DNA from 4 places in the Moritella sp. 36 genome. Region 4 is predicted to be linked to each of the others. Evidence: predicted binding sites of a transcription regulator. Region 4 holds the regulator's gene; each other region holds the start of a gene.
The links. The regulator FliA, encoded in region 4, starts transcription of late flagellar genes. The targets are predictions, from matches to a motif close to CTAAAGNTNNNNNNNNNNNNGCCGATA.
Positions count from the first base shown of each region.

Region 1: a site for FliA is predicted at 1,584-1,610, ahead of HWV03_RS04685 (flagellin N-terminal helical domain-containing protein). Genes of this name have one in related genera too.
Region 2: a site for FliA is predicted at 1,812-1,838, ahead of pomA (flagellar motor protein PomA). Genes of this name have one in related genera too.
Region 3: a site for FliA is predicted at 1,446-1,472, ahead of HWV03_RS07630 (flagellar protein MotY). Genes of this name have one in related genera too.

Region 1 is NZ_CP056120.1:1,021,029-1,024,246, reverse strand. Features, by position in the region: gene fliD (flagellar filament capping protein FliD) at 1-106, opposite strand, end outside; gene HWV03_RS04690 (flagellar protein FlaG) at 197-610, opposite strand; gene HWV03_RS04685 (flagellin N-terminal helical domain-containing protein) at 670-1,491, opposite strand; gene HWV03_RS04680 (flagellin N-terminal helical domain-containing protein) at 1,863-2,690, opposite strand; gene HWV03_RS04675 (flagellin N-terminal helical domain-containing protein) at 3,189-3,218, opposite strand, start outside.
Region 2 is NZ_CP056120.1:740,172-743,389, reverse strand. Features, by position in the region: gene HWV03_RS03435 (lipase secretion chaperone) at 1-11, shown strand, start outside; gene HWV03_RS03430 (flagellar motor protein MotB) at 29-946, opposite strand; gene pomA (flagellar motor protein PomA) at 988-1,752, opposite strand; gene xseB (exodeoxyribonuclease VII small subunit) at 1,937-2,182, shown strand; gene ispA ((2E,6E)-farnesyl diphosphate synthase) at 2,186-3,076, shown strand; gene dxs (1-deoxy-D-xylulose-5-phosphate synthase) at 3,110-3,218, shown strand, end outside.
Region 3 is NZ_CP056120.1:1,688,967-1,692,184, forward strand. Features, by position in the region: gene HWV03_RS22540 (hypothetical protein) at 187-504, shown strand; gene rnt (ribonuclease T) at 602-1,291, opposite strand; gene HWV03_RS07630 (flagellar protein MotY) at 1,512-2,393, shown strand; gene HWV03_RS07635 (LTA synthase family protein) at 2,658-3,218, shown strand, end outside.
Region 4 is NZ_CP056120.1:1,164,329-1,167,546, forward strand. Features, by position in the region: gene flhF (flagellar biosynthesis protein FlhF) at 1-372, shown strand, start outside; gene HWV03_RS05385 (MinD/ParA family protein) at 375-1,250, shown strand; gene HWV03_RS05390 (RNA polymerase sigma factor FliA) at 1,252-1,977, shown strand; gene cheY (chemotaxis response regulator CheY) at 2,077-2,460, shown strand; gene HWV03_RS05400 (protein phosphatase CheZ) at 2,473-3,218, shown strand, end outside.

The sequences.
Region 1 (3,218 bases), 140 kb from region 4:
TGTTTAAGCGTGTTTCTTTTGGCGTTTTTTCAGCAGTTACAAATGTTGAAATGATCGTTTCCAGATCTAAACCTGAACCTGAACCTGCCATCGTAATACCGGCCATGTGTATCCTTAATTTTCATCAATAGTAATGCGATAGGCAAATAATTGCCTATCGCATTAAACATCCGACTATTTTATCTCGCTGTATTAATCAAACCATCTCATCAAATAAGAGACCTGAACTAGCTGATATATTGTCTTGAAATTGTTCAATGTTAGCGACCATCTTTAAAACAGCTTCTGATGGTAGTTCTTTCAGTGTTTCACCACTTTCAGGATCAACAATTTTAACTACCATACGGCCAGTATCACCATGAACACTAAAGTTTAGCTTCTTACTATTAACATCAAAATGAGCTTGTAGCGTATCCTTTGCTTCAAGCAATTTTTGTTCCAAATTTATATCATTCGCTATTTTGGGTTCAGATAATGAATTTTCGATCGGTAAAACTTGTTCGATTGGTGAAATTAAAACGGCAGGATTCGTTATGACAGGTTCTTTTGTCACAACAGGGTCAGGATTAAAACGAATGCTCTTATGATCCATATTATTATCAATGGACATGGTAACCCCCAAAGACCAAAATGCCCTGCAAGGTGCAGGGCAAATATAAACCTAAACGATTAAAGCAGTGATAGCGCTACTTGTGAGGCTTGATTGGCTTGGCTTAACATCGAACTTGCCGCCTGTTGCTGTACTTGAGTTTGTGCAAGTTTAGCTGATTCAGCAGCAAAATCAGTATCAACAATACGTGATTTAGACGCTGATACATTTTCAGAAATATTGCTGATGTTACGAATCGTTGATGAAAAACGGTTTTGTTTCGCACCTAGGTCAGCACGTGTACCCGTTACAGTTTCAAGCGCTGCATCGAGAGCCGTAATTGCTGATTGTGCGCCTGCAGCAGATGAAACATTCGTTGTAGTACTACCCACAGCCAACGCTGTCGCATCCATACTTGTTGTCATTTTTAGTGTAATGGTTTGGTTCGCATCAGCACCAACTTGAATCTCACGATTGAATTTACCATCAAGTAACTTTTCACCACCAAACGTTGTATCCGTTGATACACGCGTGATTTCAGTTTGTAATTCATTGAATTCTGATTGCAATGCATTACGATCAGCTTGAGAGTTTGAACCATTCGAAGATTGAATTGAAATTACACGCATACGTTGTAACATGTTCGTTGTTTCATCTAGCGCACCTTCCGCGGTTTGCGCCATTGAAATACCGTCATTTGCATTTCGAGATGCTTGGTTTAAACCATTGACTTGTGACTCTAAACGAGAACCGATTTGTAAACCAGCAGCATCATCAGCAGCGCTATTGATACGCTTACCAGATGATAAACGTTGGAAAGAAGTTTGTAATTCGTTGGTAGCACTACCTAAATGACGTTGTGAATTTAAAGATGCTACATTGGTATTTACATAAACAGCCATATTCGTCTCCTAAAAGAAATCCTGTAAAGGACTGCTGTGTATATAAAATACAGCCCTTATTAATAATCAGTTATTTGTATCGTCATGAAAGTTATCGACAATAAAAATACATCCTTTAGAGTTATTTTTAATTTTTATTTAATTTATTTCCAATTCAGTTCTAAACTTGAACAGATATCCACATTTAACCGTTTAATTTCAACCGATTACAGCAACCACTCAAAAATGTTTAATAATTGTTAATCAACTCAATCTAATGTTACAAAAAAGGGGGCGGGGTAAATTAAAAATTGAAAAGGAAATTTCCAAGAATAGAAATGTATTATTTTGGCCCTTTCGAGCCAAATAATAGGCTATTAGCCTTGCAACGATTAACCTTGCAATAATGACATGGCTACTTGCGATTGCTGATTCGCTTGGCTAAGCATGGTACTTGCAGCTTGTTGCGATACTTGATTTTGAGCTAGTTTTGCTGATTCAGCGGCAAAATCGGCATCCATAATACGTGACTTAGACGCAGACACATTTTCCGAAATATTAGTTAAATTACGGATCGTTGATGAGAAACGGTTTTGCTTGGCACCCAGATCACCACGGATGTCCGTCACCGTTGCAATTGCGGTATCTAGATTATCAATAGCCGTTTGCGCATTTAAAGGGTTTAAAATATCAGATGTCGCAGTACCAATACCTAAGCCGAGCGCATTCATGTTCGTCGATATTTTTACAGTAATGACTTGATTCGCATCGGGACCAATTTGGAAATCTTGATTAAACGTCGAATTTAATAAATTCATACCACCAAACGTTGTATCCGCAGCCACGCGATTAATTTCTTCTTGCAACTGACCATATTCATTATCCAGTGCAACACGGTCTGCGGCACTATTTGAGCCATTCGCAGACTGAATTGATAATACTCGCATACGTTGTAGCATATTGGTGGTTTCGTCTAGTGCACCTTCCGCTGTTTGCGCAAGAGATATGCCATCATTGGCATTACGTGCAGCTTGATTTAAGCCATTAACTTGAGACTCTAAGCGAGAACCAATCTGTAGTCCTGCCGCATCATCTGCAGCGGAGTTAATACGCTTACCAGAAGATAGGCGCTCAAATGATGTTTGTAACGCATTTGTAGAGTTCGTCAAATTACGTTGTGAATTTAAAGATGCTACATTTGTATTTACATATAAGGCCACGGTATCTTCCTTTTTGCTTGTTTCAAATTAAATAAATGTTATGTATCTTAGATAAAGCAATCAACATGCCAAATACATTTAAAATGAAAACAAAGTTATAACACACTGTTTTTAATTACAATTAAACTGTACCCTCATTTTTTATCGTGTGTATATTAATAATTAATAAACCCTAAGAACCATCAAGACAAAATTTTGCCGTCATATTGCCAGTTGCGAATGTTCAACAACAAATAAATGTCAGTTATATTTTTGATGACAAAAATGACACTACCACTACCAGTACAAGTACAAGTACAAGTACAAGTAAACAATGATTTTAAAGATAAGATTTAATATCGGAATGATTAAAATTCGATGTAATAAAAGAGAGTAGAGAGTAGAGAGTAGGAAGATAAAATACTTTTACCTATGCGCTTAAATAGGACTATAACGATAAGGATATAGGTAAAAGCAATATATTAGGCGGCCCCAAAGGGGCCAGAGGGAGCCCCCCTCTTAGCCTAATAACGACATAGCAACTTGAGA
Region 2 (3,218 bases), 420 kb from region 4:
CAAACAGCTAACAAATAAAGTACGAAGACTACTTGTTAGTAATCACACTGAGTGGCTCTGAGAGTTTCGCTTTACCTTGCATAATACTAATTTCTACACGGCGGTTACGACGTAATTCACTTTCTTTATCCGTCAATGGTTGGGTATCAGCCATGCCCTGCACGATCAAGCGGTTCTCATTGAACTCTTTAACCTTTAACATTTCATGTGCCACAGAAACAGCACGCTGGCTCGACAAATCCCATTTAGAACGATAAAGCTCAGAATGTAACTTTTCTTTACCTGTATGTCCGGCAACCGTAATCATCCCTGGTATCGTTGCTAATAGCTGCGCGACCTTTTGGAACACGGGACGAAAGCGTGGTTGTAAAAAGGCTGAACCAGCTGGAAATGAACCCTTTTCATTAATACGAATGATGATTTGCTGCCCCAAATTTTCAACCTCAACACCACCACTATCGACTTCTTCTTTTAAGGCTTCTGCGAGAGCCTTGACTAGCTCACTGGTATCTTCCGTTACTTCGACATTTTCAGTTGGCGTATTATCACGGGTCGACGTTTCTGGTGATTTACCACCATTACTTTCTTCTTCGCGTTTGTTCTTACCACCCGCGTTTTGATCTTCGCCATCTTTGAAGTCTAACTCTGCTTCACTATTATCAATGGTGTGCTGCATAATGGTTTCAATCGGCGTGGGGTCCGGTCGACCAGGGCGAAATTCCTGTGCAATCACCGTTGTACCCTTGGGGATATTCTTTACATCAATTTGATTTTGTACACCAAAAGCAAACTGCATTGACCCGGCAATCTGCTTAAATTTCACTACATCCATCTCTGAAAATGACAATAGTAATACAAAGAAGCACATTAACAGGCTCATTAAATCGGCAAAGGTACCCATCCACGCAGGGAGACCAGGGGGTGGGCAATCACATTCATCAGACATACGTTATCTCTCTACTTATTTAGCTGTCATCATGGTGTAAACTAAACGTCAGTATCCGCCACTTCTCGTTTTGATGAATGGAGGTAATTCTTTAATAAGCTTTCGATAACCCGCGGATTGCGTCCTTCTTGAATACCTAAAATTGCATCCATAATCAGGGTATTATTCAGCATTTCTTCTTCTGAACGTAATTTCAATTTCCCCGCTATCGGGATGGCAACCATATTCGCAAAAACCGCGCCGTATAACGTTGTTAGTAAAGCAACAGCCATTGCAGGACCAATCGATTTAGGATCATCCATGTTTGATAACATCGCCACCAGACCGATCAGGGTACCAATCATTCCCATCGCAGGAGCAACTTCACCGATCATACTAAATACATGAATTCCGGCTTTATGACGAGCAGTGGTCAGTTTAATGTCTTTTTGCAATGTCTGACTAACAACAGTTGCATCGTGACCATCCACTAATAAGTCGATGCCTTTTTGCATAAATTCATTTTTTACTTCTGCTTCTTCAAGCGCTAAAAACCCACCTTTACGCGCTGCGTCCGCCATTTCAACCGCTTGTTCGATTAACTCTTCAGGCTTATCAATTTTAAACATGAATGCTTTTACGGCAATTTTTGCTGCGGCTAAAAACTGGCCAAAATTAAAATGCATTAATACGACAAAGAGTGAACCAACAAATACAATCAATATCGATTGCGTATCAACAAACGTACTTATATCGCCACCCAGCACCATTGCCATCACTACAAACGCAAACGAGCCGACTAATCCTATTAAAGTTGCTAAATCCACAACATTCCCCATCCCAAGCAAATTATCATCATATTTATAGCGAGTGTATTCTTGATCTATATCGGCAAGCAAATTAAATTCTTAAGTAATCTTATCCTGCTTATTACTGGCATCGCACAGTTAAGCTGTCTATACCTTATTAACTTGGGTATAATACCCGAGTATATTATCAGAGGGACACCCGATGGCGGTAAAAAAACCAGAAAATATGACGTTCGAGGCGTCTATCACAGAGCTAGAGGCAATTGTGAACAGTCTAGAGCAAGGTGATTGTGAGCTTGATAATGCGTTAAAGCAATTTGAACGTGGTATTAGTTTAACACGCGCGAGCTCACAGAAACTTCAGCATGCTGAACAGCAAGTAGCCATATTACTCGCCGACGGTGACCAGCAAACGCTTTCTCCCTTCAATTCTGACAGTAGTAATTAAATAGTGCAGCTTTCAACTTCGATAACCCAATATCAGGGTCGTATCAATGACTATTTGCAACAGCAAATAAACTTGCTACCAACACATGACACCCAACTTGCAGCCGCGATGGAATATGGTCTGTTACAAGGCGGTAAACGTGTTCGCCCAGTGATCGTATATGCCGTCGGCGAAATGCTAGGCGTAAACCTTAGCGACCTTGATGGTCCAGCCGCCGCAATCGAATCAATTCATGCATACTCATTAATTCATGATGATTTACCCGCGATGGACGATGATGATTTGCGCCGTGGTCAACCTACTTGCCATATTAAATTCGACCATGCTACCGCTATCTTAGCCGGTGATGCACTGCAACCTTTTGCTTTTGAATTATTACTTGATTGCGCACTGGCACCTGCAGCCGAAAAAAATCGTTTGGCTATGTTGAAATCGCTAACCCAAGCAAGTGGCTATAGCGGTATGTGTGGTGGTCAAGCAATGGATCTCGCCGCGACTGATAAACAAATCTCACTGGCACAACTAGAAGCTATCCACAATAATAAAACGGGTGCACTCATTAATTGTGCAGCAAAACTGGGTTGCCTCGCATCACCACATTGCTCGGTTGAATTATTAGCTGCGCTGGATAAATGGTCCAATGCTATTGGTTTAGCATTCCAAGTACAAGATGACATTCTCGATATAACCAGTGATACTGAAACGCTCGGTAAACCTCAAGGTTCAGATGTTGAATTAAATAAATCAACATACCCTGCATTACTCGGTTTAGCTGGGGCACAAGAAAAAGCCCAAGCACTGTATCAACAAGCGATGTTCGCCTTAGAAACAATTCCGCATGATACGACCGTTCTCGCTTTATTTACGCAGTACATCATCGAGCGAAATAAGTAACAGATTCTAACAAAGTATAAAATTATAAACATTATGAGCTTAGATATTTCGAATTACCCTACATTAGCATTAGCAGACATCCCTGAAGAGTTACGTCAATTACCAGCGGATCGTCTGGATGACTTATGTGATGAACTGCGCA
Region 3 (3,218 bases), 520 kb from region 4:
ATGATTAATTTAGCTAAAATAAATAACAATAAAATCAATACTATTGTAATCAGAACTCGCTTTCATCGGTATTTCACCCTTAAGACGACTCCCTATTCGGCTTATATGAATAAATCTATCCGAATTATACATCAATTGGTTGAGCGAGTGACGCCGCAGTGTCGACGTATATTTTGGGTCTCACTCATGTTGATTTCTACTTCCGTAAATGCCGGAGATATAGAACATGATAAACAGAAACACTTTATTGCCGAGACGGTAATTTGCGGTACAACCATGATGTATACAGAAAGTTGGTGGCAGACGATACTCGTTGGTTTATCTATTGGAGTTTTGAAGGAAACCTATGATGCGGGCCAGGAAGGGAATGAGTTTAGTAAAAACGACATGGTGGCAAACATATTAGGGTGTCTGGCTGGAGCAAGTTATGGCGCGACAGTGTTACATTTTCATTATGAAAGTGATACAGGTACTACGACCATCGGTATTAAGGGGAAGTTTTAAGTAGCAATACTCATATTCATATTTTGCCCCTATACAGTTACAACATTACGGGTCACGAAGGTTCGCGATACTTGTTGTTACAAAGGGGCATAATGATTTATTCGGTGTCAGCGTTTAACGTGCTATCACTTACCGTTTCTAGTTCTGCTTCTTCTGGAACAGGTAGTGGCCAACCGCCCATATCTTTCCATTTATTCACTATGTAGCAAAATAATTGCGCAGTTTGTTCTGTATCATATTTAGCAGAATGCGCTTGTTTATGATCAAAAGGAATACCGGCAGCCATACATGCTTTAGCAAGTACTGTTTGACCAACGGCTAGACCAGCAAGTGTCGTGGTATCAAATGTAGCGAAAGGATGAAAAGGATTACGTTTAATCTTTTCTCTATTCGATGCAGCACTTAAAAAACCGTGATCAAATGCCGCATTGTGCGCAACCATGATTGCACGATGGCAACCTGTATCTTTTAAGCCTTTGCGCACAGCTTTATAGATCTCGGTGATCGCTTCGCGTTCAGGCACTGCACCACGTAATGGATTAGTTGGGTCGATACCGGTAAAGTCTAAGGCTGCTTGCTCTAAATTAGCACCTTCAAATGGTTCAACGTTAAAGTGTAAGGTATGCGAAATTTTAAGATAACCATCTTCATCCATTTCTAGGATAGAAGCGGCGATCTCTAACATCGCATCTGTTTGTGCATTAAATCCCGCAGTTTCGATATCGATAACAACAGGGAAGTAGCCACGGAATCGTTGGCTAAAAGCTGATTTTTCAGTTGTGCTCATGTGATCATTAATTAATGTTGACTTGGATAGGATTATGCCATAATAATTGCTTGTCCTCTAATCAACTTTACTAATTTATTGCTAGTTGTCGGCATAACCAACAAGGAATCAATTTTAGGCACTTTTTATTTTTTAGATATTTATAGAAAAGTAACTCAAGTTATTTCACTTAATACCGATAAGTTAATATGGGCTTCGAATAAACAGGATTTTGAACCGTATGATCAACTGCCAACATTTTATAATTGCTTCACTTGTTGCTTTTGGTTCAGCAAGTGCTTCTGCTAACATAAAAAACTATGCGGCCAATTACGAATTCTCTCAATGGGAAAATAGTCGTTCTACGCCTGTACAATGTAGCTTGAAGCATGATATTCCTCGTTACGGGCAAGCCATTTTTACTAGTCGCGCCTCGAAATTAATCAACCTTGATTTTGAATTAGATATGAAACGTCTACCTGCGCAAGCTGAAATGGCTTCATTACGTTCTGTTCCACCAAGCTGGAAGCCGGGGAGTGCAGCCCAAGATCTTGCTGATGTTAAACTGTACCGCCAATTTACGGGGTATGTGAGTGAGCAGCCTGCTTGGCGCATGCTTGATGCATTAGATTCTGGCGACTATCCCACATTCTACTTTCGAGACTGGTACCGCGGCGGTGAGTTTATTAGCGTTGGTCTGTCTTCGGTTAACTTCCAAAATAAATACCAAGAATTTCTAGAATGCGTGAGTAACCTATTACCCTATAGCTTGGATGATATTGCTTATTCGGTACTTGATTTCAATACCGCAAGTGATGAGTTAACACAGAAAAGTCAACAACGTTTAGCGATGATCAGTGAATTTTTACAATACAGTCCAGACATTAATGTTGTTGTTGTTGATAGTTATACTGGTAGCTATGGCGACGAGTTACAAAATTTACAAACATCTTCGTTACGTGCCGAAAATATTAAGCAATATTTTTTAGACAGTGGCCTTAAAAACCTAGAAATCGAAACCAATGGTTATGGCGAGAAAAGCCAAATAGCATCGAATAGTAATATTATTGAACGACAAAAAAATCAACGCGTTGTGATATCATTAGGGCAACCCATTCTTTAATCGCATTCATTTCTTAGTCTATATTGATATTCTCAATATAGACTGTCTGTACAAAATCATTATAAATAAAGTACTACGCAGAGTCTTTTACTAAACTACCGGTATTATTTATATGAATTAACCTATGTTTTACCTGTAAGACAATGTATTAATTTGTAAGCCATTGTAATAAACCATTTTATGGTTTAGTTGTGTACTTTATAATCAGCTGAATTAATTGTTCCACATAGAAATGGAACGACGTTTTTAGCTAAAGGATATTTAATGCTTAACTCTTCAAAACGACGATTGGGTGTACTTTACCCCATTGTTACTACATTCTTTATTTGCCTCATTCTATTAAACATTTCTCGACTAGGATTAAGCCTCTGGCAGGCAGATCGTGTTACTGACGTTAGCGGTTGGGGGACGATTTTTCTTAGTGGTTTACGCATCGATATCGCGAGTTTGTCTTATTTGTTGATATTACCAGCAATGCTGACGTGTTTTCTTTCTAACGATGGTCTGGTTGGGCGAATTTGGCATGTAATACTTCGTTTGTGGATAGTGACAGGCTTGTGGTTCGTGATGTATATGGAGCTAGCGACACCTTCATTTATTATGGAGTATGATGTTCGTCCGAATCGTCTGTTTGTCGAGTACTTGATTTACCCGAAAGAAGTGTTTGGCATGCTTTGGAGTGGTTACAAGCTCGAGTTATTTATTGGTATGGTTGCGTCAATTATAACCGTGCTGGGAGGGTGGAAATTAAGTGGTCATCTTGTTAAAGGGCTGACATTCCCTCGTTGGTACTGGCGTCCTATATTAGCATTGTGTGTGGTAGCT
Region 4 (3,218 bases):
ATGGGACAGCGTGACAAGCGTTTATCCGAACAGTTAGATACATTAGTTAATAATGAAAAAGTCGTGATTCGTAACTATTTGGTTGTCCCTGCAACTGCGCAGCGTAGGGTTGTACAAGAAACATTAGAGCATTTTCATCATATTCCGTTAGCGGGCTGTATTTTAAGTAAAGTGGATGAAAGTTTAAGCTTAGGTGAGATTTTAAGTGTACTAATACAACATGAACTACCGATTGCATATATAACAAATGGGCAAAGGGTTCCTGAAGATATAGACTCAGCCAATGCACAGCAATTAGTTCGTACTGTATTTAACAGAGATACGCTAGAAGAACAAAACGATACGCATTTTTGGTTAGGCGATGATAAATAGTAATGAATAAAAATATTTTTTTCGATCAAGCAAGTGGTCTAAGACAAATGAGTAATAACAAAAAAGTTAAAGTCATTGCCGTTTCAGGTGGTAAAGGTGGCGTAGGTAAAACTAACGTAACACTGAACATGGCAGTATCACTCGCGGCCCAAGGTAAGCGAGTCATGGTTTTAGATGCCGATCTTGGGTTGGCAAATGTCGATGTTTTACTCGGTTTACGCGTACATAAAAATATTTCTCACGTTATTTCGGGTGAATGTACATTAGATGATATTTTGATTGAAGGTCCGAATGGGATCTTAATCGCACCGGCAACATCTGGTACGCGTTCGATGGTTGAATTATCAGTACAAGAGCACGCGGGTCTAATTCGTGCTTTTGCTGAATTGAAAACACCTATTGATGTATTACTGGTTGATACCGCCGCCGGTATTTCGGACATGGTATTAAGTTTTTGTCGCGCGTCACAAGACATTTTAATGGTGGTTTGCGATGAACCGACATCTATCACGGATGCTTATGCGTTAATTAAGTTATTATCAAAAGAACACGGTGTTCATCGTTTTAAAATTGTGGCCAATATGGTGCGTAGTTTACGTGAAGGCCAAGAATTATTTACTAAATTGACACGTGTAACGGACCGATTTTTAGATGCAACATTAGAGCTTGTTGCTTGTATTCCGTTTGATAACAGTGTTCGTCAAGCCGTTCGTAAACAGAAAGTGGTTGTAGAAGCATTTCCAAAAGCGCCCGCTTCATTGGCGTTTAGAGCGTTAGCAAGTCGAGCTGCAACTTGGCCAGTACCGAATAAAGTCGGCGGTCATTTGGAGTTCTTCATTGAGAACCTGTTTGAAAACAAAGCTAGGGTAGAAGATTGAAGTGAATAAGGCATCCGCTTACAGCAACATCCAGTCGCAACAGAGTCATGCTGTTGAGCAATTCGGTTTTTTAGTAAAACGAATTGCCCATCACTTGCTTCTCCGTTTGCCGCCGAGTGTTCAGTTAGATGATTTAATCCAGTCGGGTATGATTGGATTACTGGATGCTGCGCGCAACTTTGATGGCTCTAAAGGCGCTAGCTTTGAAACTTATGCTGGTATTCGTATCCGCGGCTCAATGATTGATGAAATGAGACGTGGGGATTGGGTCCCAAGATCGGTGCATAAAAATGGCCGTGATATTGCTGCTGCCATTGACCGTATCGAAAAACAAACGGGTACGGATGCAAAAGATACGGATGTTGCTGAAGAATTAGGCGTAAACCTGACTGACTACCATAGTATGTTGATGGATGTTAATAGTGGGCATATATTGGCGGTCGAAGATTTGACCGCGAGTAATGAAGATGCCTATTCAATTTACGAAGGAAAATCAAGCACTCCTTGTGCTGATTTTTCTGAGCTACGTTTTCAGCAAGCATTAGCAAACTGCATTAAAACACTACCCGAAAGAGAAAGCTTAGTCTTATCGCTTTATTACGATGAAGAGTTAAATCTAAGAGAGATCGGGGAAGTACTCAGTGTCAGCGAGTCTCGTGTGAGTCAAATACACAGCCAAGCGATGCATCGAGTGAAAGCGCGCATGCATGCTTGGTTAGATGACTAAGTTTAATTGGTACTATTTATCTAGTACTTGAATATTGAAGTAAGATATTTATGGGATCAGGGACTGTGAATATTGTAATTACTTATTTTGGAGAACAACTTGAAAAAGCAAATTAAAATTCTTATTGTCGATGATTTTTCTACGATGAGACGCATCATTAAAAACTTACTTCGTGATCTTGGTTTTAGCAATACCTATGAGGCGGACGACGGCAACACGGCATTACCTATGCTAAAAAATGGCGATTATGATTTTGTTGTCACTGATTGGAATATGCCTGGTATGCAAGGTATTGATCTACTTAAAGAGATCCGTAAAGACCAAGCGCTATGTCATATCCCAGTACTAATGGTTACGGCTGAAGCGAAGCGTGAACAGATTATTGAAGCTGCTCAATCAGGTGTGAATGGTTACATTATTAAACCATTTACAGCGGCGACACTAAAAGAAAAATTAGAGAAGATCTTCGAACGAATTCAATAAGCAAGGATGCGCATGAGTGAACAACAAGAATCGTTGATTTCATTAGAAGACGCTAAAGAACTGGTGACACTGCTAGAGTGTGGTCAGGTAGAAATGGCAAATGAAATAATTACTAAAATTCAGAATACAAATTCAGATGCACTATTTGAAAAAGTGGGTGTGTTAACACGTCAATTACATGATTCATTAGAAGATTTCCAGTTAGATACACGTATTGAAAGCTTAGCTAACGATGAGTTTCCTGATGCTCGAGAGCGTTTGAATTATGTTATTGAGATGACGGATAAAGCGGCAAACAGAACGATGGATGCAGTTGAATCCTGCTTACCAATTGCTGATAGTTTTAACGACCGCATTCAACAAGTGATGCCAAATTGGAAGAACTTGATGAGTCGTGATTTACAATTGGGTCAATTTAAAGAACTTTGTAAATTATTAGACGATTTTCTTCAAGTTTCAGTATCTGATGCCGATAGTTTAAGACAGTATTTAACTGAAATTCTCATGGCGCAAGATTTTCAAGATTTGACTGGTCAAATGATCCGTCGCGTGATCAATTTAGTACAAGAAGTTGAAGTTAAATTAGTTGAAATGTTGACTATGTTTGGTGAGGCTTCAAAACCACTAAATGTAATGACAGAATCAGTTAAAAGTGAAATAAGTGGCATTGAGGCGGAAGGTCCAATCATGAATGCGAGTGAACGCGTTGATGTACTAGACGGCCAAAATGATGTTGATGATTTATTATCAAGTTTAGG